3 regions of the Fodinicurvata halophila genome follow, and region 1 is predicted to be linked to each of the others. Evidence: predicted binding sites of a transcription regulator. Region 1 holds the regulator's gene; each other region holds the start of a gene.

Region 1 (9,824 bases):
ATGGCCTTCGGACGCACACTGATGTCCACCGGCAGTGGCTGGCTGGTGGACCAGATGGGCTGGGTCCTGTTCTTTATGTCCACTTCGTTGATGGCTATACCCGGTTTGCTGCTGCTCATCTGGATCAGCCGCCTCTACCCCACCGGTCAGTTGCGGCCGGCGCCGGCGGAGTAGGAGTGGCCGGCCTGCACGGCGTTTAAACAGCAACAGCAGGCTGTTAGACTTCGCACATGACGCGGAACAAGCTTGAACTCCATCAAGGCGACATCACGAAGCTTAAGGTCGATGCCATTGTCAACGCGGCCAACAACGAGTTGCGCCCAGGCGGTGGTGTCTGCGGGGCCATACACAAGGCTGCCGGTCCGGAACTTGCGGAAGCCTGCCGCGCACTGGGCGGCTGTCCGACAGGAGAGGCCCGGATCACGCCCGGCTTCGCCCTGCCGGCGTGGCACGTGATCCATACCGTCGGTCCTGTCTGGCAGGGCGGCGACAACGGGGAAGAGGCAGCCCTGGAAAACTGCTATCGAAACAGCCTGCGCCTGGCTGCCGAGAAAGGGCTGCAATCCATCGCTTTTCCGGCGATTTCCACCGGGGTTTACGGGTTCCCGGCCGACAGGGCGGCTGAGATTGCCGTTTCGAGCGTGCAGGAAGAGGTCGGGCAGGCACGGCCCAATCGGATCGTTTTCTGCGTCTTCGACGACGAATCGGCGGAAGCCTATCGCAAGCTGCTGTCATGACAATCGCGTAGGCGATAAGAGAAGGGCTTGTCCAGTTCCATGTTGCGACGCAACATGGGCTCTCCAGCTCCGAGACACAGGGAGAAATCGGTGTGACCACGCGGAATCTCGAAGCCTTCTTTCACCCGCGCAGTGTCGCCCTGGTTGGCGCCAGCGGGCGCAAGGGGTCGGTCGGACATTTCCTGGCCCGGAATCTCTTCCACAGCGGCTTCCAGGGCCCGATCATGCCGGTAAACCCCCGGCGCGACTCGATCGAGGGCGTGCTGGCCTATCCCTCCGTCTCCAGCCTGCCTCGGGTCCCGGACCTGGCGATTGTCTGCACGCCCCCAGATACGGTCCCGGACATCACCCGCGAACTTGCCGAGCAGGGCACGAAGGCGGTGGTTGTCGTCACCGCCGGCTTCGGGGAGGGAGGTCAGGAGGCGGGCCGCAGCCTGCGCCAGGCCATGCTGGATGCCGCCCGTCCCCATACTCTGCGCATCGTCGGGCCCAACTGCGTTGGCCTGCTGGCCCCGCGCCAGGGGTTGAACGCCAGCTTTGCGCACCAGGCCGCCCTGCCGGGTGACATGGCCTTCGTCACCCAGTCGGGCGCCATCGTGACGGCGATGCTGGACTGGGCAAGCGGCCGCGGCATCGGCTTTTCCCATGTGGTTTCCCTGGGTGACATGGCGGATGTGGATTTCGGCGACATGCTGGACTACCTGGCGGTCGATCCGCAGACACGCGCGGTCATGCTCTATGTCGAGGCGGTCACCGATGCACGCAAGTTCATGTCGGCCGCGCGGGCCTGTGCGCGCATCAAGCCGGTGATCGTCATCAAGGGCGGCCGCGTTGCCGAAGCGGCCAAGGCCGCAACCTCGCATACCGGCGCCCTGGCCGGCGCTGACGAAGTCTATGACGCTGCCTTCCGACGCGCCGGTGTGCTGCGCGTGTTCACGCTGGAGGAGCTGTTCGATGCGGTCCAGACGCTGGCGACATCCACACCGCTGCGGCATGGGGACCATGATCGGCTGGCCATCCTGACCAATGGCGGCGGTCTGGGTGTCCTGGCCACCGATGCTCTGATCGAGCACAAGGGTCACCTGGCAGAGCTTTCGGACGAAACGATGCAGGGCCTGGACGCGGCCCTGCCGCCCACCTGGAGTCACGGCAACCCCGTGGACATTGTCGGGGATGCAGATCCGGAACGCTACCGCAACGCAACGCAGAACCTGCTGGAGGACAAGGGCGTGGATGCCTTGCTGGTCATGCATTGTCCCGTGGCGGTGGCGGACCCCAATGCCGTGGCAGAAAGCGTCATCGAGAGCGTTCAGGCACGACCGTCCCGCAAACGCAAGCCGATCTTCACCGCCTGGCTCGGCGACCAGGCCGTGGCCAATTCACGTTCGCTCTTCGCCGAGAGCCATATTCCTACCTATGACACTCCTGAGCGGGCCGTGCGGAGCTTCATGCACTTGGTGCGCTATCGCCGCGGCCAGGAAGAGCTGATGGAGACGCCAGCCAGCCTGCCGGATGAGAAGGATCCGGACCGTGAATCCGTTCAGGCCCTGCTGGAGGAGGCCTTGGCCGAAGGCCGTGAATGGCTGAGCGAGCCTGAAGCCAAGGCCCTGCTGTCCTGCTATGGCGTTGCCACAGTGGAAACCCGCAAGGCTACTGATCCGGACGAGGCCGTGCGCCAGGCCGAGGAAATCGGCTTTCCCGTTGCCATCAAGATCCTGTCCCCGGACATCACGCACAAGAGCGATGTAGGCGGCGTGAAGCTCGACCTGGCCAACAGTGACAGGGTGCGGATTGCAGCCGAGGAAATGCTGAAACGCGTGCACCAGGCCCGGCCCGAGGCCCGGGTGGATGGCTTCAGCGTACAGGCCATGTGCCGGCGTCCCGGGGCCCAGGAGTTGATCCTGGGGCTGACCGAGGACCGGCAGTTCGGGCCCGTCATCCTGTTCGGCGAGGGCGGCACAGCAGTGGAGGTGATTCGCGACAAGGCGGTGGGCTTGCCGCCGCTGAACATGGCGCTGGCGCATTCCCTGATGGCGGAAACGCGCATCTACGATCGCCTAAAGGGATATCGCGCCCAGGAACCGGCCGACCTGGACGCCATTGCCGCGGCCCTGATGCATATCTCGCAGATCGCCGCCGAGCGCCCCGAGGTGCAGGAGATCGACATCAATCCCCTGTTGGCCGATGCCGAAGGCGTTATCGCCCTGGATGCCCGGGTACGACTGCGGCCCCGCGAAGAGGTGGACCATAGCCGGGGGCCCGCCTATCGCCTGGCCATCCGGCCCTATCCGCGCCTTCTGGAGCAATGGGGGCATCTGCTGGACGGGACCGAGGTCTTCGTGCGGCCGATCCGGCCCGAGGACGAACCGGCCTTGAGCGCTCTCTACAAGCACCTGACACCCGATGACGTGCGCATGCGCTTCTTCTCACACATGGCCGAGCTCAGCCACGAGTCGGCCGCGCGCTTCACGCAGATCGACTACAATCGTGAAATGGCCCTGGTCGCAATCTCGCCGGAGAACGCCGCCGAGCTCTGGGGCGTGGCGCGAATCGCCGCCGATCCCGAGAACGAGCGCGCGGAGTATGCCGTGGCCGTGCGTTCGGACCTGAAGGGACGGGGCCTCGGCTACCTGCTGATGCGGCGCATCCTCGACTATGCCGCCCGTCGGGGTATTCACGAGGTCTGGGGGGATGTGCTGAGTGAGAACACGCGCATGCTGGAACTGGTCAAGGATCTCGGTTTCGAACGCAGGCTGCTGGCCGAGGATCCGAACATCGTGCGGGTGAGCAAGACGCTGGGCCCCGCCGCAGCCACCGAGAAGGCGTAAGTCCGCCGCAATCGGCCGAGCTTCTGCGCTCAGTTGCCGGGGTGATCCAGGGAATACCCGGCCGAGCGCACCGTGCGGATCAGGTCGCTTTCCTCGTCCTCGTTCAGGGCCTTACGCAGGCGGCGGATATGGACATCCACGGTGCGCGGCTCGACGTAGACGTCATGGCCCCAGACGGCATCGAGCAGCTGCTCGCGACTGAAGACCCGGCCGGGATGCTGCATCAGGTGACTGAGCAGGCGAAATTCCGTGGGGCCCAGGTGGACGTTGCGCTCGCCGCGACGCACCCGGTGGGCGTTCAGGTCCACCGATATGTCGGCGAAATTCAGGGTTTCCCCCGAGCTTGCGGGAACCGCCCGCCGCAGCACGGCGCGCACCCGAGCGGTCAGCTCCGCCGGCGAGAAGGGCTTGGTGATATAGTCGTCGGCCCCGCTTTCCAGCCCGCGTACCTTGTCGGTTTCCTCGCCGCGCGCCGTCAGCAGGATGATGGGAATCTCCCGGGTTTCGCGATCGCGGCGCAGCTGGCGACAGACCTGTAGGCCGGACACCAGCGGAAGCATCCAGTCCAGCAGGATCAGGTCGGGCTTCTCCTCCTGGGCCAGGACCAGGGCCTCCTCGCCGTCGCGTGCCTCGAGCAGGCGGAAGCCTTCGCGTTCCAGATTGTACCGCAACAGGGTGACCAGCGCCGCTTCATCCTCGACGATCAGGATGACAGGCTTCATTTTTGTTCATCTCCGTTGTTGGATTCCTTGCGGGGCCCCTTGCCCTCTTCCGGCGGTTCGACAACCGCGAAGCTGGAGGTGTCGCCCTTGGGACGATCGATCATGAGCTGGTTGCCGGTGGCCATGAAGTAGACGATCTCGGCGATATTGGTTGCGTGGTCTCCGATACGCTCGATGTTCTTGGCAATGAACAGCAGATGGGTTCCGGCCGTGATGCTGCGCGGATCCTCCATCATGTAGGTCAGGGTCTCGCGGAACAGGCTGGTGTACATCTCGTCGATTTCCTGGTCGCTCTCCCAGACGTTCAGCGCCATGTTGGCATCGCGCTTGGCGTAGGCATCCAGCACCCGCTTGATGTTGCCCTGGACCAGTTTGGCCATGCGCGGCAGGGAGCGTACGGGGTCCAGCGGCTGCTGCTGGTGCAGGGCCACGGCCCGCTTGGCCACGTTGGCCGCGTAGTCGCCGATACGCTCCAGGTCGCTGGCCACCTTGAGAGCCGAGATCACCATGCGCAGGTCGGAGGCCACCGGCTGGCGCAGGGCCAGCATCCGCACGGTGTAGGCATCGAGCTCGTGCTCGATCTCGTCGATCTTCTCGTCGTTGCGGATGGTGCGGGTGGCCAGCTCCTGGTCGTTGCGCACCAGACTGTCCACGGCGTCGGCCAGCTGGGTTTCCGCCAGACCGCCCATGCGGGCGATCAGTTCCTTCAAGTGTTCCAGTTCCTCGTCGTAGGACCGGATGATGTGGTCGCCTTGTTCTGAAGTCATCGTAACTCTCCGCGGGTGAGGCCTCCGGACATCAGCCGAAACGGCCGGTGATGTAGTCCTGGGTTTTCTCGTCGCCGGGGTTTGTGAAGATCTGCTCGGTCGCGCCGACCTCCACCAGGTTGCCAAGATGGAAGAAGGCGGTGCGGCCCGAGACGCGTGCAGCCTGCTGCATGTTATGGGTGACGATCACGATGGTGTAGCTTTGCTTGATCTCGTCGATCAGCTCCTCGATCAGGGCGGTGGCGATGGGGTCCAGGGCCGAGCAGGGCTCGTCCATCAGGATCACTTCCGGATTGACCGCGATGGCGCGGGCGATGCACAGGCGCTGTTGCTGGCCGCCCGACAGGCCGGTGCCGGGTTCGTCCAGCCGGTCGTGCACCTCGTTCCACAGGCCGGCACGGCGCAGGCTGGTCTCGACGATCTGCCGCAGCTCCTCCTTGTCGCGCGTGAAGCCGTGGATGCGCGGCCCGTAGGCCACGTTGTCGAAGATCGACTTGGGGAAGGGATTGGGTTTCTGGAAGACCATACCCACACGGGCGCGCAGCTGGACGGGATCGATGGAGCGCTCGTAGATGTTCTGGCCGTCCAGCGTGATCTCGCCGCTGACCCGGCAGATGTCGATGGTGTCGTTCATCCGGTTCAGGCAGCGCAGGAAGGTCGACTTCCCGCAGCCCGAAGGCCCGATCAATGCCAGGACCTCGTTGCGATAGACATCCAGGTTCACGCCGTGCAGGGCCTCGGTGTCGCCGTAGCTGACCCGCACGTCGCGCGCACGCATCTTGGTTTCAGCGCTGTTTTCAGTCGCCATAAGCTCTTCCGCCGTCTTGCTCTCGAAGTTCATGATCGCTTCTTTCGTCCGCCCCTGTTGTCCGTTCGCTCCGTTACCAGCGTTTCTCGAAACGCTTGCGCAGGAAGATTGCTGTCGCATTCATCAGGATCAGGAAGCCGAGCAGCACCATGATACCTGCCGAGGTGCGCTCGACAAAACCACGCTCGGAACTGTCGGCCCAGATGTAGATCTGTGAGGGCAGTGCCGTGGCGGGACTGAAGATGGAGTCCGGCGCCGTGGTGATGAAGGCGTTCATGCCGATCATCAGCAGCGGGGCCGTTTCCCCCAGCGCCTGGGCCAGGCCGATGATGGAGCCGGTCAGGATGCCCGGCAGGGCCAGTGGCAGCACGTGATGGAAGACCATCTGCATCTTGGAGGCGCCCAGGCCGTAGGCCGCTTCGCGGATCGAGGGCGGGATGGCACGCAGGCTGGCGCGCGAGGCGATGATGATGGTGGGCAGGGTCATGAGCGTCAGGGCGAGGCCGCCCACCAGGGGCGCCGATCGCGGCAGCCCGAAGACCTGGATGAAGACCGCCAGGCCCAGCAGGCCGAAGATGATCGACGGCACCGCCGCCAGGTTGTTGATGTTGATCTCGATGAAGCTGGTCAGCCGGTTCTTCGGCGCGAACTCTTCCAGATAGATGGCCGCGCCCACGCCGAGGGGAATCGAGAGCACGGCGGTGACCAGCATCAGGTAGAACGAACCGACGATGGCGCCCCACAGACCCGCCTGCTCCGGCTGACGGCTGTCCGCCTCGGTAAAGAGGTTGGAGTTGAAGCTGGTGGAGATCCGGCCCTGTTCTTCCAGGTAGTCCATCCACTCGTACTGCAGGTTGCTGACGCGCCGGCGCTCTTCGGGGACGTCGCGGGGCGTGTTGCCCTTGAAGGCCTGGTCGATGTCGCTGGTGGCCAGGAAGGACATGGACACACGCTGGCCGATCAGGGAGGGATCCGCCAGCAGGCGCTCGCGCAGCTGCCGGTAGGCCTGGCCGCTGAGAACGCCGCGAAGGTCGCGCGCCGCTCCGGGGGCGTCGGCATCCGGCAGGTTTTCCTCAAGGGCGCTGGACAGCAGATTGCGATAGTTGCCGGCGCGGATTTCCTCGGAGGTGGGCGTTGTCCCCTGGAACGAGAAGTCGGCGGGATCGACATAGACCTCCAGCTCGATCTCCGTGTTCACGAAGGCAGTGTAGCCCTGGCTGACGATGGTGAAGAGCAGCACCGCGAGCACGCCCAAAGCCGCTACGATGGCGGCTATGCCGTAGAGCCGGAAGCGTCGTTCGGCGGCATAGCGGCGGCGCAGGCGGGCCTGGGCTGCTGCCGATGTATGCAGGCCGTGCGTCGTGAAGGACGTCGGGGTCGTATCAGTCATATTTCTCGCGATATCTGCGGACCACCAGGATGGCCATGACATTGAGACAGAGCGTGGTCAGGAAGAGCATGAAGCCAAGTGCGAAGGCGGACAGCGTCTTGGCGCTGTCGAAGGCCGTGTCGCCCGTCAGGTTGGCGACGATCTGGACCGTCACGGTGGTGACCTGCTCCAGCGGGTTGAGCGTCAGATTGGCGGACAGGCCGGCGGCCATGACCACGATCATGGTCTCGCCCACCGCCCGGCTGACGGCCAGCAGGATGGCGCCGACAATGCCGGGCAGGGCGGCCGGAAAGATCACCTGGCGGATGGTCTCGGACTTGGTCGCGCCTAGGCCAGCGGAGCCTTCGCGCAGGGACTGCGGAACCGCGCGGATCGCGTCGTCCGACAGCGAGGACACGAAGGGGATGATCATGATGCCCATGACCGAGCCGGCAGCGAGCGCAGAGTTGGCCGATACCGGCAGGCCCATGACTTGGCCCAGCTCGCGGAAGGCCGGGGCTACCGTTAGCGCGGCGAAGAAGCCGTAGACGATGGTCGGAATGCCGGCCAGCACTTCGAGCACCGGCTTGACCGTGCCGCGAATGCGCGAGGGGGCGTATTCCGAGAGATAGATGGCGCTCAACAGGCCGATGGGCACGGCCACGGCCATGGCGATGGCCGCGATCAGCATGGTGCCCATGAAGACCGGAACGGCGCCGAAGGCACCGGAAGAGCCCACCTGATCCTCGCGTATGGCGGTCTGCGGGCTCCATTTCAGGCCGAAGACGAAATCGATGATGGAGTAGCGCTCGAAGAAGCGCAGGGATTCGAAGAACAGCGAGATCACGATGCCGAAGGTCGTGATGATGGCGATCACCGAGCAGAGGATCATCAGGGCCTGGGCCGTGCGTTCCACGCGATGGCGTGCCTGGAACTGCGGAGCAAGATGGCGCGCGGCGTATGCCAGCGCCATGATGGAGAGTGCCAGCGCCAGGATGCCGACCGCCCATTGGCCGGTCGCCTGCAGGCTGTTCATGTACTCGGCCGCGGCAATGATGACCGGATCGTCCGAGGCGAATCCGCCGCCGGCCGCCGTGTTCTTGATGGACGCCAGCAGCAGGCCGCGCTCGCCTGCATCCGCGCCTTCCAGGCGTTCGGCGGGCAGGGAGTGCAGGGCCATCTGATCGATGATGGCCTGTCCGAAAAGGCTCCAGCAAAGCAGGACCACCAGGCTCGGCAGGGCCGCCCAGAGAGCGACATATGAACCGTGATAGGACGGCAGGGAATGCAGTTTGCCGGCCACGGCCCCGTCTCCCGCCAGTTTCCAGGCGCGCCGTTGGCCCAGGAAATAGCCGTAGATGGCCAGCAGGATGACGATCAGGGCGACGGTGGTCAGAGGCATGATGCTGGAGTACCTGCCATGTAGGAATGGCGGCGTGAGGCTTTCCCAGCCTCACGCCGCCGGACAAATGGGGCCTTACTCGAATCGGCCCATGTGTTCGGCGTTGCGCACGGCCTCACGGGTTTTGGCCCGCTGGTCTTCCGGCGCCGGCACCAGGCCGATGTCGGTCAGGTAACCGCCCGGGCCAATGGCGGCCTCGCTGGTGGCCTCCTCGATGAACGCTTCCATGCCCGGGATGACTTCGCGGTGCGCGTTCTTGTAGTAGATGAAGATCGGCCGGGACACCGGGTAAGAACCATCGGCGATGGTGCTCTCGGCAGGTTCGACGCCCTCGATGGACACCACCTGCAGGCTGTCCTGGTTCTCGAAGAAGAAGGAATAGCCGAAGATGCCGTAGGATGTCGGATCGGAATCGAGGCGCTGGACGATCAGGTTGTCGTTCTCGCCGGCCTCGATGAACTTGCCGTCTTCGCGCATGCGCTGACAGACTTCCTCATAGCGGATCTCGTCGCTCTCATGCAGGGCCTCGATGGCCTCGAACTCGCTGCAGCCTTCTTCCATCACCAGCTCGACCCAGGCATCGCGCGTGCCGGAGGTCGGCGGCGGGCCCATAACCTGGATCTCGACATCGGGGAAATCTGGGTTTACGTCCGCCCAGGTCTCGTGCGGGTTCTGGACGATCTCGCCGTCGACCGCCACTTCGGCCGCCAGGGCCTGGTGCAACTCGGCCAGGCTGATATCGAAGACTTCGCCGTCACGGCTGGTGGCCAAGGCAATGCCGTCGTAGCCGAGCACCTGTTCGCTGATGTCGTCGACACCGTTGCCGACACAGAGTTCGTATTCCGATTGCTTCATGGCGCGCGACGCGCCGGTCAGGTCGGGGTGATCCACGCCGATGCCCTGGCAGAAGATCTGCATGCCGCCGCCGGTGCCGGTGGACTCGATGACCGGGGCCGGATTGCCGGTCATGTTGGCGAATTCCTCGGCGATCATCGTTGAATAGGGGAAGACGGTCGAGGAGCCGACACCGCGGAGCTGTTCGCGGGACTGGGCCTGGGCGCCGGAGGCTACAGCCAGGGCTGCGGCCGCCATGGTGCTGGCAAGAAGAACCTTTTTCATTAGTCGCTCACCTCCTGAAGGGTGCTTTGTCAGACGAAATCCCATGAGGGGGCAAGGCGGACCGCCTGCCGG
Region 2 (9,824 bases), on a different contig from region 1:
CGGCCTGCAGAAACCGGACAGCGGTCATATGTACCGACGTCCCGGCCTGCGCATGGGTTATGTGCCCCAACGCATCTCCATCGGCCCGACCCTGCCCATGACGGTGCTGCACTTCCTCTCGCTGCCCGACCGCCAGCCACGGGCCAAGCGCATGAAGTCCATGGAGGAACTGGGCATAGCTCATCTTGCTAGATCACAGCTCCACACGCTGTCCGGCGGCGAGTTCCAGCGCGTGCTGCTGGCACGCACGCTGCTGCGCGATCCGGACCTGCTGGTGCTGGACGAGCCGGCCCAGGCCATCGATTTTATCGGCCAGACAGAGCTCTATCGCCTGATCGACAGGGTTCGGAACGAGCGCGGCTGCGGCGTCCTGCTGGTTTCACATGACCTGCATCTGGTCATGGCCGCCACCGACCGGGTGATCTGCCTCAATCGCCATGTCTGCTGCTCCGGCGAGCCGGAAACCGTCAGCCAGCATCCCGAATACCAGGCCATGTTCGGCCCACGCGCTGCCCAGGCGCTCGCCGTCTATCACCATCACCATGATCATCATCACGACCTGACGGGAGCCCCGGTCGAGTCCGAGGATACGTCCGAGCGGGAGAAGGAAGAGACATCCCATGCTCGATGATTTTCTGGTCCGCGCCTTCCTGGCCGGCACGGGCCTGGCCCTGGTGGCCGGGCCGCTGGGCTGCTTCGTTGTCTGGCGGCGCATGGCCTATTTCGGCGACAGCCTCTCGCACACGGCCCTGCTGGGCATCGCCCTGGGCTTTCTGCTGGGCATCGACCCGCAACTCGGGGTCGTTGCCAGCTGCATCGCCATGGCCCTCCTGGTCGTCGGCCTGCAGCAGCAGAACCGCCTGCCCACCGACACGCTGCTGGGCATTCTCGCCCACTCGGGCCTGGCGCTGGGCCTGGTCGCCATCGCCTTCCTCGACAATCTGCGCGTCGACCTGATGGGCTATCTCTTCGGCGACATTCTCGCGGTGACCGTGGTCGACCTTGCCTGGATCTACGCCGGCGCCGTACTGGTGCTGGGTCTCCTGGTGCTGGTCTGGCGGCGCCTGCTCTTCGCCACGCTTCACGAAGACCTGGCCCGTGCCGAGGGTGTCTCCGTCCTGCTGCTGCGGCTCGTCCTGATGCTGACGATGGCCGTTACCATTGCCGCCGCGATGAAGATCGTCGGTATCCTGCTGATCACCTCCATGCTGATCATCCCCGCGGCAACGGCCCGACGCTTTGCCTCCACGCCGGAGCAGATGGCTGTACTTGCCGCCCTCGCAGGCGTGGTCTCGGTGGCAGGAGGGCTCTGGGGCTCGCTGCTTTACGACACGCCCTCAGGTCCCAGCATCGTCGTCTGCGCGCTTCTGCTGTTCCTCGTCAGTCTTGCCCTTGGCGGTCTTCTGCGTCGCGCCTGAGTGGGCTCCGGCCTCGGCTTCCTTCTTCTCGAAGGCTCTCAGGCGGGAGTCCAGCAACTCGCCGTGGCTCTTCAGGATGGGGTGTGCGAACGAGGTCAGGTGGGCCGTGATCCGCTTGAAGTCCCGCAGGATGTCCAGGTGCAGGGCACTGGTCTCGATGCTCTCCGTCTGGCCGTGGCGCAGCCGCTGCATGTGGCGTTCGGAGGCGTCCTGCTCCCAGTCCCGGATCTTGTCCTTCTCGCGGACCAGCTGGCGCGCCATCTCGATATCGCGGCTGAAGAAGACCGTCATGGCCAGCTGCATCTGGGCGACGACCAGCCCATGGAACTCCTTGATCTCCTGCCAGCCTTCCTCCGAGAACTGCAAGCGGTTGCGCAGGCGCTTGCTGGCCGTGCGTAGCAGGTTCTTGTCGATGACATCACCGATATGCTCCAGGTCGGTGATCATCGCCATGATATCGAAGCTGCGCTTCATTTCCTCCTCGGACAGCTCGTTGCGCATGACCTTGGCGACATAGAGCTTGATGGCTTCGTGCAGGCGATCGACGTCGTTGTCGCGGCGACTGATGGTGTTGATGGTCTCCTGCTCGTCCGCCTTGAAGGCGTCCATCGTGTCGCGCAGCATGCCCTCCACGACGTCCGCCATGCGCATCATCTCGCGCGTCGCGCCCGCCAGTGCCATGGAGGGCTGGTCGATCACGGCCTCGTCCAGGAATTTCGGTTCCGCGACTTCCTCACGCGTCTGCTTCTGTTCGGGAACGGCCTTCTCCAGAAAGCGTGCCATGGGCCCGATGAAAGGAACGAACACCAGGGCGAGGGCAATGTTGAACAGGGTGTGGAAGTTGGCCAGCTCGCGAGCGGAGTTGTCCTCCAGCATGGTCAGGCCGGCACTGATCGGCTCCAGGAACGGCAGAACGACCAGGGCCCCCGTCAGGCGGAACAGGAGGTTGCCGATGGGCAACCGCTTCATCGTGGCATCCCCCTGGGCCGTCAAACCGATCATCACCAGTCCCGACCCCACGTTGGCCCCCAACACCAGGGCAAGGCCCAGGGTGCCGGGAAAGACTCCACCGAGTGAAAAGGACATGATCAGCAGCACGATGGCGGCACTGGAATGGGACACCCAGGTCAGCAGGGCGGCGATGATGAGGGCCACGACGGGCTGGCCGGACAGGCCGTCGAGAACCGTTTTCACCAACTGGCTCTCCCGCATCGGTTCGGTGGCATCCACGATCATGTTGAGCGAGAGGACCAGCAGGCCCAGAGCCAGGATGATCCGGCCCAGATTGCGCAACCAGGCGAACTGCCCGACGGAAAAGGCCAGGAAGCCGGTGATCAGCAGCGCCGGCGCCAGGAAGGAGATGTCGAACGACAGGATCTGGACCACCACAGTGGTGCCGATATCCGCCCCCAGCATGATGGCCAGGGCGGGGGCAAGCAGCACCAGTCCCTGCTTCAGGAAGGTGACCAGCAACAGTGCGGTGGCCGTGGAACTCTGGAGGGCCGCGGCCACCCCGGTCCCGGTCAGGCACGCAATCCAGCGATTTCGGGTGGCACGTCCAAGGAAGCGCCGGAAATCGGCCGCAAAGGACTCCTGGACATAGGTCGACACCATTTTCGTTGCCCAGAGCAGCAGGGCAACGCTTCCCAGGAGATGAACGAGCCAGAAATCTTCCGACATGGGCAGGAACCGGGACTTGGAAACAGAAGAACAACAGCCTCCAGGGGGCGGCTGTCATACGAGTGTAATAAAACTGAAACAGTTCGCCACTATGTCAGACAATCCAGATTTGTCCAACGCTGTCCACGAACATCGCCTGCTTGTCTGACCGGGAACCGCAGTGGACCGCTAGCGGAGGTGGGTCCTCAGGACAAGAGCATGGTACCTATCTTATCCACCAGGTCCGAGCGGCGATAGGGTTTGTGCAGGACCTCCGCGTCTTCGGGCAGTTCCGTCTCGTCCGGGCGCTCCGTTTCGGCGTACCCCGAAGTATAGAGAACCTTCAGCGAAGGCTGGAGTTTCAGGGCCTCCCGGGCAAGCTGACGGCCGTTGGTGTCTCCGGGCATGATCAGGTCGGTAAACAGCAGGTCAAAATCCCGGGTTTCGTTCAGGCGCGCGCGTGCCTGCTCCGCATCGCGCACGGCAACCACCTCATAGCCCAGACTCTCAAGCTGGGTGGCAACATAACTGCGCACCAGATCGTCATCCTCGACGACCAACAGCTTGCCGGCACCCTCGGGACGCCTCTTCCGGTCCGAACTCACCTCCTGCCGGCCGGCTGTCTCCACTGCCGCTTCGGCAAGGGCTTCACTGCGTGGCAGATATACGCGGATCACGGTCCCGGCCCCCGGTGTCGATTCGATACCTACATGTCCTCTCGACTGGCGCACGAAGCCATAGACCATGCTCAGGCCCAGTCCACTGCCCTTCCCGACTTCCTTGGTGGTGAAGAAGGGTTCGAAAGCCTTCGCCTCGACGTCCGGTGTCATCCCCGAGCCGTTGTCGGTCACGGAGATCTCGACGTAGTCTCCGGCTGCAAGCTGAAGGGCCTCGGCTGCCTGACCGGAAAAGGTGACATTGCCCGTTTCGATCCTGATCCGCCCCTTGGCCCTGATGGCATCGCGTGCATTGATCACCAGATTCAGCAAGGCCACTTCCAGCAGCACCGGATCCACATGGATGGTCCAGGTTCCCTCGTCACAGCGAATGGCAATCTCAATGTTCTCCCTCAGCGTCCTCTGGAACAGCGTTTCCAGTCCGCTCACGAGATCATTCGGATTCACGAGGCGCGGCTCCAGTGTCTGTTGCCCGGCAAAGGCAAGCAGGCGACGGGTCAGGTCAGAGCCACGCTCGGCCGCATTGGCAGCGGTTTCCGCCAGCTCGCGCAATTCCGGATCGGAGACTCGGGTTCCCAGGATCTCGGTATTCCCCAGGATGACGGTCAGCAGATTGTTGAAGTCGTGAGCGACCCCTCCGGTCAGCTGCCCCAGGGCCCGCAGCCGCTCGGACTGGGTCAGCTCCTCGGCCATCTGGCGACTGTGCAGCATGCGCCCGATATGGGTGGCCACCCCGTCAACCAGCTGCCTCTCCTCTGCGGGCAGTAAGATGTCCTGTCCTGCGTCGCTCTCACCGGGATCCGCGGATCCAACCTCGATGAAGCCGACCTGTTTGTAGACGCCCTGAATGAATGCGCGATAGTGCCCTGCAAGCACCTCTCGGTTTCCCGAAAGAAAGGTTTTGCCCTCGAGTTCGAGGCGCACCACCGGACTGGGGAGCTGGATCAGGCTCTTTTCCAGGAGCGGCACGATATCCCGGCAGATATCACCGACCGGCCGGGACCGATCGGATGTCAGCTCCAAGACATCGTAGAGACAACGCAGTTCGCTCATGCGCTTGCGCAGCGCAAGACGCATGTCTTCCAGGGCATCCTCCAGCTCCGCCAACTCCCGGATCCGCGAACGGCCCTGCGCAGAGGCCGTGAAATCCAGATGCGCAATGCGCCCCACATTTTCAGCAAGCCGTTCCACGGGCCGGGCCAGGGCCCGCCCGGACAGCCAGACCATGGGGGCCGCCACCAGCATGACCAACCCGAATGTCTGCAGCATGCGCGCCCGCACCAGCCGAGGTCCGGCGGCGATTTCCTCCATGGGAGCCGCCATCACGAACGTCGTGCCGCGTCCATCCAGCGGCACCAGGGTCGAAAGCCAATCTTGACCGTCAATGGAAAGCGCCTCTGTCGAGCTTTCCTCGATTTCCCTGCTTCTTGCCGACAGGGCGCTCAGAACCGGTGGGCCGACACTTTCGGCGGACGGCAGGGCTTCAAGCTCATGCGAGTCACCACCGACGCCGCTTTGCACCGCTTCCTTAAGGCGCTGGAGGTCCGTATGGGCCAGCACACTGCCGTCGGAATCCAGTATGGCAGCCTCGGTCGCGGGCACGAGGCGACCGGCCTGAAGGCTTTGCGACAGCTCCCAGAGCGAAACGTCTACGCCGGCCACGGCACCGGAGGGTGCACGCCGCGCCGCGGTAATTCCAGGCTCCCGCGTGGTGAAGAAGACATATGGGGCCGTGACGATGGTTTCATCTACGCGCCTTGCCTTCTCGTACCAGGGTCGCTCTCGGGGGTCGAAGTCATAGGCGACGTCGGTGCGAGTCTCCAGGACATCCAGGTCCTCATCGAGGAACTCGAAGCGCGCGCCCTGCGTGTGGGCCCATTGCACCAGCCAGGCCGCATCGGGCGGTGCACCCAGTTGCTCTTCGTGCCGCCCCACCGGGCGCAAGAGCAGGAAATCGCCGTCCGTCCAGCCCACATAAGCCGCGGAAACACCCGGGACAGACCTCAGAACCGTGGCCAGCTGATGGAAGTGCTGCCCTCGCTCTTCCTGGGTTTCCGCCTGGATGATCGGATTGGCCGCCAGGGCTTCGGCCGCCGAACGTGCCGTCTGTTCCAGCTGATCCAGTTCCAGCAGGGCGAGATCCGCACTTTTCAGGAACGACGTGGACACTGTCTCATCGACGAGTCTCTGGGAGGTCCGGCTGGCGACCGTGCCAAGCACGAGACCCAGCACGCCGAAGAGAAAAAGGAAGAGAATAATGATATTCAGGCGCAAGGGAATGCGGAGTCTGCGCTTTCCCGAGTGTCTGTCCACTTTGCGCCCGCCCGCTCGCATTCAGCCTGTCCCTTCCGCTGCCGGAGCCAATGAGGAGTGACGCCCAGAACACGTCTTCCCTTGCTTGCAGCCATCAATAGCGGAACTGAGGGCCACTGGCTTTCCTCTCCTGTGGAATCAGGTTATACCAGCGACCTTCTCAACGCCAACGGGAAGTTCCCCGTGTTCGAATGTTCCGCTCTGGGCATCGCTCACGGACGATCCGCGGGTTTGCGCAACCCCGGAGAGCCGATAGACTGCAGAGAACGAAAACCACCTGCAGCAGTACGAAAGCGACATGCCGGAGATATTCAGCCCCCCACCGATGGAGACAGCCACATTCCGTGATCCCGAGGCCGCCCTGGCCCGGATCCGGGAAATCTATGAGCGCAATACCGCGTTCTTGCGGGAGAACTTCGCAGCCTTCCTCTCAGGCCGTGTCCCGGCCGGGAAGGCACGCGCCACCTATCCTTTCGTGCGGGTGACCACCAGCTCTCACGCCCTGATCGACTCCCGCTTCGCCTATGGCTTCGTCTCCCGGCCCGGCATTCACGAAACCACGGTGACTCGCCCGGATGTCTTCGGGGATTACCTGCGCGAGCAGATCGCGCTGCTGATCGAGAACCACGACGTTGAGGTGGAAATCGGTGAATCGGACGAACCCATCCCCATCCACTTCGCCTACAAGCGCGATATCAATCTGGAAAACAGCCCGCCCAGCCAGGAGTTCGAGAAGATCGAACGCCCCTTGCGTGATTTCTTCGACGTGCCCGACCTCGCCGGCATGGATGACACCATCATCAACGGAACCCTGGAGGTGCCCGAGGGCAAACCCCAGCCCCTCGCCCTCTTTCGGGCGGGACGGATCGACTACTCGCTGCACCGCCTGCTGCACTACACGGGCACAAGCCCGACATATTTCCAGAACTTCGTGATTTTCACGAACTATCAGTTCTATCTCGACGCCTTCGTGCGGATCGGGCGGGAGCGTGTCAGCCAGGGCGAGAGCGGCTGTCTTGCCTTCGTGGAGCCCGGCGATGCCGTCACCCGGCAGGGAGAAGACGGCCGTGTCGAGACAAGCGGAACACCCCGCGAGCGAATGCCGCAGATGCCGGCCTATCACCTTGTGGGGGAGGACAATTCCGGAATCACCATCATCAACATCGGCGCCGGCCCCTCCAACGCCCGGACCATGACCGACCATGTGGCGGTGTTGCGACCCCATGCCTGGCTGATGCTGGGCCACTGCGCCGGCCTGCGCAACACACAGAAGCTGGGCGACTATGTGCTGGCACACGGTTACGTGCGCGAGGACCACGTCCTCGACGAGGACCTGCCGACCTGGGTGCCCGTGCCGGCCCTGGCCGAGGTCCAGGTGGCACTGGAAGCCGCCGTGGCCGAGGTCACGGGCTTTTCGGACTACGACCTGAAGAAGGTCATGCGCACGGGCACGGTCGCCAGCGTGGACAACCGCAACTGGGAACTCAGCGAACATACGGCGGTCATGCGGCGCCTGTCACAGTCCCGGGCGATCGCCCTCGACATGGAATCCGCGGCCATCGCCGCCAACGGTTTCCGCTGCCGTGTCCCCTACGGCACTCTGCTGTGTGTCTCCGACAAGCCGCTGCACGGCGAGATCAAGCTGGCGGGCATGGCCGGGGAATTCTACCGGCAACGCGTGGATCAGCACCTGGACATCGGCTTGAAGGCCCTGGAGCGCCTGCAAAGCCAGGAGCGCGAACGGCTGCATTCGCGAAAACTGCGCAGCATTACCGAAGTGGCCTTCCAGTAAGTTCATGCAAGAAGGCCCGGGCCTTCACCCCAAAGGGCAAAGGTCACCGGGCCCAGGAGAACCGTGGACGCGGAGATTACGCCGCGGAAGACGTCCTGTTGGCGCGGGCGATGGAATCCTCGATCATCCTGCGGGCTTCGGCATCGTCGCCCCAGTGCTTGACCTTGACCCATTTCTCCTTCTCGAGGTCCTTGTAGTGCTCGAAGAAGTGGGTGATCTGCTCCAAAAGGATCTCCGGCAACTCGTCGTAGCGCTTGATGTCCTTGTAGTAGGGATGCAGGCGGTCGGAGGGAACCGCGAGAATCTTCTCGTCCTCGCCCTTCTCGTCCTCCATGACCAGAACACCGATCGGCCGGGCCGCGACCACGGCACCCGGCAGGATCGGACGGCGCGAGACGATCATGACATCGATGGGATCACCGTCGTCGGAAAGCGTATGCGGAATGAAGCCGTAGTTGCAGGGATAGTGCATCGCGGTATGCAGGAAGCGATCGACGAAGAGCGCACCGGAGTCCTTGTCCAGTTCGTACTTCACCGGCGAGCTGCCGATCGGAACCTCGATGAGCACATTGCAGTCTTCAGGCGCATTCTCGCCGACGGGGATTTTGTTGATGTCCATCTTCTTCTCCGCGATTGATCGCTCATGACAGGGAATGCGGCACAAGGAACATCGAGGTCCGTTTACGTCAAGGAAAGTTTTGCGCTGCAACATTGAAAGTCGGCCCGGAAGACATGGACTCCGCAGCCGCTTCATTCTACATGCGGGAGGAACGGGTTCTTCCCCCAGATCACAGACAGAGGCCGCATGACCGCCGACCCCGCGAAGAAACAATCTCCGCCGCCTCCGCCGCCGAGTCAGCCGGCGCTCAACATGCCCCGTACAGTCTTGGTTCTGCTGCTCGTGATGGCCGGCATCAGCCTGCTGCGCGCCCTGTTGCCGCCTCATCTGGACTATCAGTTCATTGTCTGGTTCGCGCTCTACCTCTTCGTGAACGGGGAGTTCGTCTGGGAACGGCTCTACAGCCTCGTCACCAGCGTCTTCATCCATGAAGGCCTGGTGCATCTGCTGTTCAACGGCTTCTGGATCGCCACCATCGGCACGCTGGTACAAAGAACCTTGAACTCCCGTGACTTCCTGATCCTCTTCCTCGGCAGCGCCGTTGCCGGCGGGGTCCTGTTCGTCGCCCTGAACTGGGGGGTGACCGCCATAGCCGTCGGCGCATCGGGGGGTGTTTTCGGCCTGCTGGGCGCGTTCGGACATATTGGCGTCGCACGCCCCTGGGAGGATAGACCCACGCGCTGGCGCAAGCTGGCCGCCTTCACGGCGGTGATGATGGCCCTCAACATCGCCTATGCCATGGTGGGCGGTGTCGGCGGCCCGGAATCACCCTCTATCGCCTGGGAGGCCCATGCCGGCGGCTTCTTCGCCGGTCTCTTCCTGTTCCCCTGGCTGTTGAGGCGGAACCTGCAGGAAAAGCAGAAGTCTCGCTTCCACGTGGTCGACTAGCCTGCGTAGGCCCGCCAGATGAAGGACAGGCCGATCACGACCAGGACCAGCAGCACCACGGTCTGGAAGCGGGCCTGGGAGACGAATTTCCGGACCCACTGACCCAGGAAGACTCCGCCGAACACCGGGATGACGGCAAAGGCTGAAAGCAGCAGTTCGTACCACCCCAGGACGTCATGCAGCGCCAGCGCGGCATAGAGAGGCGCGGAATTGATCAGAAAGAAGATCGAGATGGCGCTGATGAAGAAAGTCTTTTCGAGGCGCAGGGCCACGAGATAGAGCGCAAGCGGGGGGCCTGGCAGGTTGGAGACGCCCCCCAGCACCCCCGCTCCGAAACAGACGCCGAGGCCCACCGGACGTTCCTGGCTCGGCTTCAGAGTGAAGCGCGGGCTGGAGAGCGTCAGGAGCGCCATTCCGGTGATCGCAATTCCCAGCAGCAGGTAGAGCAGCTGCGGATC
Region 3 (9,824 bases), on a different contig from region 1:
CGCAGGGCTTCCTTCAGCTCCATCCAGCAGGTCTGTTGCCGGTGCATCAGCTTCTGGGTGCGCGCGTTGATGGCCGACAGCTGCTGGGCAGGTGTCCAGCCTTCCTGGCTGAGGTCCTTGATCCCTGCGCCCACCTGTCCCTTCAGGCCGGCTACACGGACCATGTAGAATTCATCGAGGTTGCTGGCTGAAATCGACAGGAAGCGTAGACGTTCGAGCAGCGGGTGATTGCTGTTGAAAGCCTCGTCCAAGACACGTTCATTGAAGGCCAGCCAGGAAAGCTCGCGATTGATGAAGCGCTCGGGCGAATTCGCGTCCGGCCATTCCTCCGGTGCCGGCTGCACGCGCTCGGCCCCGCGGATCTGGTCCCTGCTGGCGGATGTCTGATTGTCCCTCACGCCGTTCTCGCTTTCAGGCCATTCTCGAACAAGATGCAATATCGGATTTATAGCAAGCTTTGACTACAGTAAGATAACAGACAGCAAGGATAGTACACGTCCCCCACACTCACGGATAAAAGCCTTTACCTTGAAACAGCTCCTTGTCCTGCGACACGCAAAGTCAAGCTGGGATGATCCGGACCTGGAGGACATCGAGCGCCCTCTGGCAAAACGTGGCCGCCGGGATGCACCCGCCATGGGTCGCGCATTGCATGCCCGGGGTATCGAAGCCGACAGCGTCCTCTGCTCCGACGCCCAGCGCACACGCGAAACCTGGTCGTTGCTGGCACCGGAGTGGCTGACCGACGGGCCCCTCCCGATTGAGGTCACCAGAACCCTCTACATGGCATCGGCCAAGCGACTGCTGCAACTCTGCAGGGAGACGGAAGAGCCGATCCAGCGGCTGATGTTGATAGGACATAACCCCGGTCTGCATGAACTTTGTCTCCGGCTCTGCGGAACGGCCCGGGATCCGAAAGAGCTGACCCAACTGAGAAGCAAGCTGCCCACGGCCGCCTTTCTACTGTTGAGCTTTCCCATGGACAACTGGGCCATGCTGGAGGAAGCAACGGGCCGTCTGGAATTGTTCCTCAGACCCCGGGACCTAGAGGACTAGCCACCCTTCTTCCAGAAAGGTGGCTGCTGTTCCAGCTGCTGCCAGATTCGCAAGAAGTCCTGCAGGTCGCGTTCGATCAATCCCGCCTGCCAGCCCTGCACGAGGCCATGGGCATAGGACGGGGACACAGTCCTGCCTGCTGTCCCAGTCCGGGTGCGCCCTGTGTCCAGTTCCTCCAGGAGCCTCCGGCCAGTCACCGCATCATTGAGCGTTCCCAGGCTGTCCTGAAGCGCCACAAGGCAGGCCGTGTAGTCCTTGACCTGCTTGCGCGGGTAGAGCGAGCGGTAGAACTCGATCGCATAGCGCAGCTTCTTGCCGGCAATGCGAATCTCGTGCAGGTCGCCCTCCGCCATGCCATCATGATTCCGGGCAAGTTTGCGCAGCTTCTTGAGGCGCTTGTCCAGCACGGACTTACTGAATTTCCGGACCTTCATGGTACTGTCGCTGCTGCCCCACTCTCCGTCCTCCAGGAACAGCTGGAGATGGAGGATCAAGTGCAGGAAACGTGGCTCCTGCAAGGCGCTGCGGGCCCGGCTGTAGGCCTTGTCGCGCCGGCGTTGCGCCTGCCTGCGAAGTCTGCCCAACTCGTCCGAAGCCTCCCGCGGCACCCTTGCCCGCAACGGCGATAGCGTCTCGTCCATGAAGACGTCCCATTCGCGGGCCGGGCCCAGCTCCTGTTGGAACCAGCGCAGCTCGTTCGCAAACCAGGTAAATATTTCGGCGGGCAGCAAAGGTTCATGAACCTTGAAGAGCGCGCGCAGGCGTCGCACGGATACGCGAAGCTGATGCAGCGCCTTTGCACTTCCCCCTTCTTCCACGGCCGCGACATTGCCCAGCAGGTGAGACAGCCCCGCCGCGGCAAGTTCTCCAAATGCCTCGCGCACCGTGGCCTTCTTGTTCAGGCCGGGCTTGCTGCCGAAATCGGCCTGCAAGTCCCCATCGGCGTGGCTCAGGGTATATCCGCGCTGTGCCTTGGTGCGGATCTCCAGGGCGAGAGGTTCGATCTCGCAGAGTTGAAGCGCCAGCCTCAGGAGGTCCGACACACGGCCGGACTTGAGCTCGAGCTCAGCTTCACAGAGTGGTTCCACCCGGTCTCCGGTCCGTATTTCCCCCTCGTCGAGCGCGAACTCGATCTCGCTCTCTCCCTCTACAAGCATGTGGCTGTAGCGATGGAAGTCCGTGGTGAACACCGGCTCGAGCCGCTCGAACAGTCCCTCGCTGCGGAATTGGTCCTTCAGCTCGGGATCGTCCATACGCTCGAGATCGGGCTGATCGCCATCTATCGAGGCTTCGAACTCCAGGTAACTGTGCAGGGCATTGGCCGCCTCCTTGCCCGCGCCCTGGCCGTTGCTGTCAAGAAGACGTGCGTATTCCGACTTCAGGATCTTGAGCGTCTGCCGTCGCTCGGCTCCACTGCGTCGAATCCGCAAACCGGCACCCAGTGCTCGGAGCCGGCCCTCCGGACTGTCGAAGTAACTGTTGACCAGGCGTTCGCTGAGGGTGGTTCCGCGGCCCTGCTCCCTGATGACCGGATGCCGCTTCAGTCGTCTCAATGCATCGGGAGCAAGACGCAGTTTCAGTTCACGTTCCAGTGGCATGGTCGGCAATGTTCCTGAAGGACACGAAGACGGCAGCTGCAACAAAACTGAAATAAAATTGAAATATTTCAGCCTCTTATTGATATTCGCCGCATTGTCCTAGGGCTGTCAACCGGCAAGCGAGGATGTGCGTTGGCTCGGCTTTGTCCCAGGCCATCAGGAGCTCTGGCTCACTTCAGGCCACTTGGCGTGCGGCCTCGACGTTGCGCAGTTCCGTAGCATCGATCCAACCGCCACCCAGAACCCGGTCTCCCCGATAGAAGACCGCTGCCTGTCCAGGCGAGACACCGTATTGGGGACTGTCGAGCCACACCTCGCAGCGCGCCTTGTCTTCCGTCCCGGACAGATGGACACGTCCCTGCACTGGCTCTTGGGCCGATCGCAGCTTGACCTCGACAGGCATGCCCTCGTTGCCGGACGGGATGGGGCCAAGCCAGTTGGCTTCACGTACACGCACCAGGTCTCTGGCCAGTGCGGCTTTCGGACCGACGACGACGCGATGCGTCTCCGGCTCCAGGCGCACGACATAGAGCGGCCCCTCGGCCCCTCCTATCCCGAGGCCGCGCCGCTGTCCCACGGTGTAGTGAATGATGCCGTTATGCTGTCCCAGGACTTGACCGTCCAGATCGACGATCTCACCCGATTCCACGGACCCGGGGCGCAGCTTCTCCACCACCCGTGCATAGGAGCCATTGGGCACGAAGCAGATGTCCTGGCTGTCCGGCTTCTCCGCAACTGGCAAGGAGAAACGCTCGGCCAGTGCACGCGTCTCGCTCTTCGGCAGATCACCCAACGGAAAGCGCAGGAAATCAAGCTGCTCCTGCGTTGTTGCGAAGAGAAAATAGCTCTGATCACGACTGCGGTCGACGGCACGATGCATCTCGGCACCGCCATCGCCTTCCTTGCGCTGCACGTAGTGACCTGTCGCCAGGGCATCGGCTCCCAGGTCGCTGGCGGTCTGCAACAGGTCGCGGAACTTCACGGTCTGGTTACAGCGCACGCAGGGAATGGGGGTTTCCCCGTTCAGGTAACTGTCGGCGAACTCATCGATGACCGACTGACGAAAGCGGCTCTCGTAATCCAGGACATAATGCGGAATCCCCAGGCTGTCGGCCACTTGGCGGGCATCATAGATGTCCTGGCCAGCACAGCAGGCACCCTTGCGCTCCACCGCCATACCGTGGTCATAGAGCTGCAGCGTGATGCCAATGACCTCATAACCGGCCTCGTGCAACAGGGCCGCTGTCACGGAACTGTCGACACCGCCGGACATGGCGACCACGATCCGCGTGTCGCCCGGAGCCTTGTCAAATCCGAGAGTCTTCATAGTGCCGGCACTATAGAGTACGTCACATCCTGTGCAACAGTCGCGTGGACCTGCCTGGGTTGCTCTCAGCACAGAGCGCCCCTGCCGCCAGCGTGGAAAGGAGATCGCCCGCATGACAACGCAACGTTCCCACCCTGCTGAACATGCTCCCCGGCCCCGCGTTCAGCCCCGTATCCGGCACCGGCTGCGCAAGCCGCCGCCCGGCTCTCCCCCGGGCACCCTCGTGCAACCCGAGGGCTTGGCCGCTCCCATGCAGGTGCGGGTCCTGTGCTATGGAGCGGAAAGCCTTCACGAGCAGCCTTGCGACGATCTTGTCGAGGCCCTTGAGTGGATCGGTACCTCGGAGATGACCTGGATCGAAGTTCGCGGCCTCGACGACGTGGATAGCCTGCGCCGCATGACGGACAGGCTGGGGCTGCACGGGCTTATTCTGGAAGACATCGTCCATCTGCATCAGCGTCCCAAGGCCGATCCCTACGATGATCACCTTTTCATCGCCACCCAGGCCCTGCAACAGGGAGAAACGGTTGAAACCCAGCAGATCTCGATGATTGTCGGAAACGGATACCTGATCAGCTTCCGCAATGCGCTGGATGAGCACATCGAACCCGTCCTCAATCGCCTGCGTGCCGGGCAGGAGCATATCCGCAGGAACGGAGCCGATTACCTGGCCTATGCCTTGCTCGACACAGTGATCGACAGTTTCTTCCCGGTGCTCGAGAGCTATGGCGAAACCCTCGAGGACCTGGAAAGCGAGGTTTTGGGCCTGAACGAGGAAGACGGCATGCAGCGCATCCATGCCCTGAAACGCGAACTGCTTATGTTGCGCCGTGCCGTCTGGCCCCAGCGGGAGCTGGTCAACAGCCTGCTGCACCCGGAAACGCCTTTCATTACCCGGAACACCCGGGTCTACCTGCGCGACTGCTATGACCACGCGCTACAGCTCATAGACATGATCGAGGTCTACCGGGAACTCTCCGGCGGGCTCTTGGAAACCCATCTGGCCGCCACCAGCGCCCGGGCCAACGAGGTCATGAAGGTACTGACCGTGATTGCCACGATCTTCCTGCCGCTCAGCTGGATTGCCGGTATCTACGGCATGAACTTCGACCCCGATGTTTCCCCGCTCAACATGCCCGAACTGCGCTGGTTCTTCGGGTATCCCTTTGCCTGGCTCCTGATGCTGGGAACGGCCGCGGCCCTGTTGATCTTCTTTCACAGGAAAGGGTGGATCGGGCGCAAGAGCTTTTCGCGGCGCGAAGATGCGCATGGTCAAAACGAGTGATAGTCATTCTCGTTGCAAACGAGAGGCAATTCTAATATTGACTCTCTAATAGGCCACTCAAGCGCACCCGTTAACCGTCCCTCCCCGACCCGAGAGGATTTTTCCGTATGGAAGACGAGATCTACGTTCAAACGGATACCCTTCCCATGCCGGATTCCGAAACAGGTCGGTTCCTGGGCGAGGAGGACCCGGGCCTGCTGTCCTCCCTGGGCCAGTTCGGGGACCTTCTGACTGCAGGCGGCCCCGTGGTCGCGATCCTGCTGGTGCTCTCCGTCGTCGCCCTCAGCGTGATTCTGCTGAAGTTCTACCAGTTCCAGCGGCTGCGCCTGGGTCAAACACGCCCCCTGGACGATGCCCTCAATCAATACCTGAACGGCAATACGGCAGCGGCAATGCGGTTGCTGGACGCCGTTAGGCATCCAGCTGCTACCCCCATGCAAGCAGCCATCCGCGGCATGAACCGAGCCGATCTCTCACAGCAGCTCGTCCGCGAGGAGGTGGAACGCATCGCCGGCGAGAAGCTGAACGCCCTGCGCGCGCATCTGCGCATCCTCGAGGTGATCGGCAGCCTCAGCCCCTTGCTTGGACTCTTTGGGACGGTACTGGGCATGATCGCCGCCTTCCAGCAACTGGAACTGGCCGGGAACCAGGTGAATCCGTCGGTCCTTTCGGGCGGTATCTGGGAGGCTCTGCTGACAACGGCCGTGGGCCTGGCCGTTGCCATTCCCGCCATCCTCGCGCTCAGCTGGTTCGAACGTCGGGTCGACCACTGTACCCATATCATCGAAAGCAGCGTCACCCGCGTGTTCACGCGCGCCTTCTATTCAGCCGAAAGCAGTCATGATTCCAGACAGTTCCACGATGTCGCCCGGGCGAGGCTTCAGCCTGCGGAATAAAGCAGGGACCAGGTCCGCTGTCCGTCTGGTCCGCCTGACCCCGCTGATCGATATCGTCTTCATCCTCCTGGTTTTCTTCATGCTGGCCTCCAGTTTCATGGATTGGCGCAGCATCTCCCTATCCACACCGGCCGCCCGGAGCACTACTGGCAGTACCATGGAGGGGGCCCTGCTTCTGCGTGTGCATGAAAACGGTCAAGTGGATCTCTCCGGCCAGCAGATGTCCGTCAGCGAACTCGCCACGACTCTGGAAAGCCGGCTGCAGCAGGATCCGAAGCGACGTATCCTGGTACGCCCCATGAATGAAGTACCCTTGCAGCAAACCGTGCGCGTTCTGGATGAAATCACTGCCGCGGGCGGCCGCAACATCTCCTTGTCGGAACAATAGAGCCCATGCGTATCTCTTCCACCAAAGCCCGCAGCATCGACAGCGAGACCGGCATACTACCGCTGATCAATATCGTCTTCCTGTTGCTGATCTTCTTCATGCTGGCCGGTCAGCTCTCGGCAAGCGACCCGCTCGCGGTGGAGCCACCCGAGAGCCTGAGTGAAACGCTTCCGGAAGAGCGTCGTCTTACACTCTTCATCTCGGATGAGGGTACAATGATGCTCGAGGATACGGAAGTTGCCCTCGAGCAGCTGGGGGAAGAGATTTCGGGTCGCCTCTCGCAGGAGGAGTCCGTGGACCTGGAAGTCAAGGCCGACAGTGCCCTTGAATCCACCCGACTGGTCCAGGTCATGTCCCGCCTGCGGCAGGCGGGGGTGGAACAGGTCACGCTTCTGACAAACAGCAGGCGCTGATGCAAATCACTCTTCGTCACTGGTTGCTGGCGCTGGCGCTTGCAGTAGGCCTTCACGTTGCCTTCTTCCTGCTCTCCGGCTTGCAGCAGGATAAGCAAACCAGTCTGGCCGGCGGTGGCACACAGATCTCGCTCGACCTGGCGGGCGATGGACAGACGGCTGCGGAAAGCCTCCAGGAGGCCGCCGTGCGTTCCGCCAGCGCAGCGGTTTCACCGGAAGAGACTTCGGAAGCCAGCGAAGCCGTGCCCGAGGAAACACAGCAGGCGGAAGAAACCTCCGAGATCATGGCCGAAACAACGCCTGTCGCGGAGTCCCAATCGGAAACGCGCCCTCAGTCGGACGTTCAGACGGAGGCAAGATCCGAGGAAACGCTGGAGCAAAGTCAGCCCCGGGAAGAAACCGCAGACGCTGTGCCCGAAGAAGAGATGGCGGAAGCCACGGAGACCAGCGAAACCGCAGATGCTGTCGAGGTCAACGAAACGGCCGAAGCAACGGAGCAGGTCCCCCAGGAGGCGGCAGAGCCAGAGACCCAGACGGCACAGGCCGTTCCGGAGGAGGAGCCTGAGCAAACCGAGCAGGCAACTCCACCAAGCCGTCCGGACCAGGCCCCGCCCAGAAAACCGCAGAACCGACAGGTGACCCGCAAGCCCCCTCAGCAGGAGCCGCAGGAAACCACACAGGAGGAAACGGAGCCCGCACCTGAAGAACCAACCGAGACCGAAGGCTCTCAACAAGAGGAGCAGGCTGCGTTGGGCAACAGTGGAGCCGGGGCATCCGAAACCACCTCAGGTGGAGAAACCCAGGACCCCGGGACGGGAGATGCCGAAGCCGCCGATGCCCTGCAACGCTATCTCGGCGAACTCAGCCTCTGGCTCGAACGGCACAAGGACTACCCGCGTGCCGCACGCCAGCGACGCCAGGAAGGCACGGCCATCCTGCGCTTCGTGATCGACCGCGAAGGCCGTGTCCTCGACTATTCCATAGAGCAGAGTGCGGGCCACAGCCTGCTGGACCGCGAGGTCGAGGCCATGATCGAACGGGCGCGTCCACTGCCGGAGCCTCCGGACGAGATTCAGCGGACACGCCTGGAGTTCCGCGTGCCACTGGCCTTCCGCCTGCGCTGATCGCAAATCCGCAACGAAGAGAGCACATCTCTCCTCAACCGAAAGCCATATCGCATGGATACTGGACGACAAGAAAGTGACCGTTTTCAGGAGCTGCCCTTCGCCGGCCAGTTCCTGCTGTGGATGATTCGCAGTTGGGTGGAGGAGCAGCGCGCACGAGGAAGGCGTTGCTGCAACCTCCGGAACGGGGCACATGCCGCCGGCCTGGAAGATGCCCTGGAGTACCTGGACCAACTCATGCGGACGATCGCGGCCTCGGCACCGGGCATCATCGTGATAGAAAAGCCGGGCAGCTGCTGCCTGAGCGGCGATGAAAAGCGCCTGCTTGCCGCGCTTTCAAGCATTCAGAAAGGGCGCGTCCAGGGCTTCGAAAGCATGCTCGGCGAATCGGTTCCGCGAGCAGCTGTTCGAATTGCCCGCATGCCGGCCGCGCAACTGATGGGACGGTTCAGACGCGAGGGGCTGGTCCTGCCGAACTGTCGGGCCGAGTTCGGAGAACGAGAGGGTCGGCTTGCTCTCTGCCCTGATCCCGGAGTGGCCCTGCTCCAATGACCTGAACGAAGTCCGGCGGGCTCAGGCCTGCTCCGTCAACCAGCGGCGCAGTTCGACCGTGGTTTCTTCCGGTTTCTCCATGGGGGGCAGGTGGCCGGAATGCTCGAGCACCACCATCCGTGAAGTCGCGATCCCCGCGGCCATCTCCCTGTGCAGCGCGACGGGAGTCAACTTGTCCTCGCGCCCACAGAGCACCAGTGTCGGACAGGTGATCCTGGCCAGGGTCGGACGGAAATCGGGACGATTGAGAATGGCTTCCTGCTGGCGAATGAAACCGTCGCGTCCGATGCGCTCCGCCATGGCCAGGATCCGATTGCACAAGGCCCTGTCCTCCAGCCTGTCCTCGTGAACCAGCATCGGCAGGAGGCGCGGGGTTACCCCGCGGAACCGGCCCCGTTCCGCCAGCTTCATGAGGTCCTTGCGGCGGGCGACCACCTCGTCCTCGTCCGGTGATGCCCGGGTGTCCAGCAAGGCCAAGCGTTCGACCCGCTCCGGTGCCTGGCGCATGATTTCCTGGGCCACGTATCCCCCCATCGACAAGCCGGCCAGGGCGAACCGCTCCGGCATCATCTCAAGGACCGATTGGGCCATGTCCGCGACGTTGTTCTGGGTACTGAAATCGCCCACGCGGATGTCGGCGACATCCTTGAGCTCTTCCAGCTGGTGACTCCACAGATCCTCATCCAGCAGGAGACCGGGCAAGAGGGCAAGTGGCGTTCTTTCTGTCATTTGATCATCCCGAGCAACGAACGAAACCTTTCTGTGCCGGCGCGCTCCAGCCATTCGAACAGCACCATTTCCGTGCTGACGACGCGGACACCTTCCTGGCGCAGGCGAGCCAATCCCGTGTCCTTTTGCCAAGGATCACGCGAACCGCAGGCATCCGCGACGACGTACACCTCATGCCCGCCCCCCTTCAAGTCCAGCGCTGTCTGGAGAACACAGACATGCGTTTCCATTCCGCAGAGCAGTAGCTGGCTGCGCTCCACGCGCTCGAGAAAGGCCGGAAAGGCCGGTTCGCCCATTGCACTGAAGGTTATCTTCTCGACAACCTCCGACTGCTCCGCGGCCCCCCGCACCTGAGGCAAGGTCGCACCTAAACCACCCGGATACTGTTCGGTGAAGACACACGGAACCGCTAGCTGACTGGCCGCCGTGAGCAGCTTCCTGATCTCAGCCTGAACG

What was found. The regulator PhoB, encoded in region 1, activates phosphate uptake and scavenging genes when phosphate is short. The targets are predictions, from matches to a motif close to TNTCATAAAACTGTCA.
Region 2: ACFOW6_RS14335 (Na/Pi cotransporter family protein) is a predicted target of PhoB. The motif match lies at 3,162-3,177, and genes of this name have one in related genera.
Region 3: ACFOW6_RS08570 (CYTH and CHAD domain-containing protein) is a predicted target of PhoB. The motif match lies at 2,692-2,707, and genes of this name have one in related genera.

Annotation. Positions count from the first base shown of each region.
Region 1 is NZ_JBHSCW010000007.1:91,500-101,323, forward strand. Features, by position in the region: gene ACFOW6_RS12720 (AmpG family muropeptide MFS transporter) at 1-174, shown strand, start outside; gene ACFOW6_RS12725 (O-acetyl-ADP-ribose deacetylase) at 231-737, shown strand; gene ACFOW6_RS12730 (bifunctional acetate--CoA ligase family protein/GNAT family N-acetyltransferase) at 830-3,565, shown strand; gene phoB (phosphate regulon transcriptional regulator PhoB) at 3,595-4,287, opposite strand; gene phoU (phosphate signaling complex protein PhoU) at 4,284-5,054, opposite strand; gene pstB (phosphate ABC transporter ATP-binding protein PstB) at 5,086-5,895, opposite strand; gene pstA (phosphate ABC transporter permease PstA) at 5,936-7,252, opposite strand; gene pstC (phosphate ABC transporter permease subunit PstC) at 7,245-8,633, opposite strand; gene ACFOW6_RS12760 (substrate-binding domain-containing protein) at 8,709-9,752, opposite strand.
Region 2 is NZ_JBHSCW010000008.1:74,816-84,639, forward strand. Features, by position in the region: gene znuC (zinc ABC transporter ATP-binding protein ZnuC) at 1-631, shown strand, start outside; gene znuB (zinc ABC transporter permease subunit ZnuB) at 621-1,418, shown strand; gene ACFOW6_RS14335 (Na/Pi cotransporter family protein) at 1,338-3,098, opposite strand; gene ACFOW6_RS14340 (ATP-binding protein) at 3,284-6,067, opposite strand; gene ACFOW6_RS14345 (AMP nucleosidase) at 6,366-7,859, shown strand; gene ppa (inorganic diphosphatase) at 7,936-8,478, opposite strand; gene ACFOW6_RS14355 (rhomboid family intramembrane serine protease) at 8,731-9,366, shown strand; gene ACFOW6_RS14360 (sulfite exporter TauE/SafE family protein) at 9,363-9,824, opposite strand, start outside.
Region 3 is NZ_JBHSCW010000003.1:796,149-805,972, forward strand. Features, by position in the region: gene ACFOW6_RS08560 (RNA degradosome polyphosphate kinase) at 1-344, opposite strand, end outside; gene ACFOW6_RS08565 (SixA phosphatase family protein) at 529-1,056, shown strand; gene ACFOW6_RS08570 (CYTH and CHAD domain-containing protein) at 1,053-2,654, opposite strand; gene mnmA (tRNA 2-thiouridine(34) synthase MnmA) at 2,830-3,981, opposite strand; gene corA (magnesium/cobalt transporter CorA) at 4,094-5,266, shown strand; gene ACFOW6_RS08585 (MotA/TolQ/ExbB proton channel family protein) at 5,374-6,162, shown strand; gene ACFOW6_RS08590 (ExbD/TolR family protein) at 6,128-6,550, shown strand; gene ACFOW6_RS08595 (ExbD/TolR family protein) at 6,556-6,963, shown strand; gene ACFOW6_RS08600 (energy transducer TonB) at 6,963-8,087, shown strand; gene ACFOW6_RS08605 (hypothetical protein) at 8,142-8,639, shown strand; gene ACFOW6_RS08610 (alpha/beta fold hydrolase) at 8,661-9,368, opposite strand; gene ACFOW6_RS08615 (hydrolase) at 9,365-9,824, opposite strand, start outside.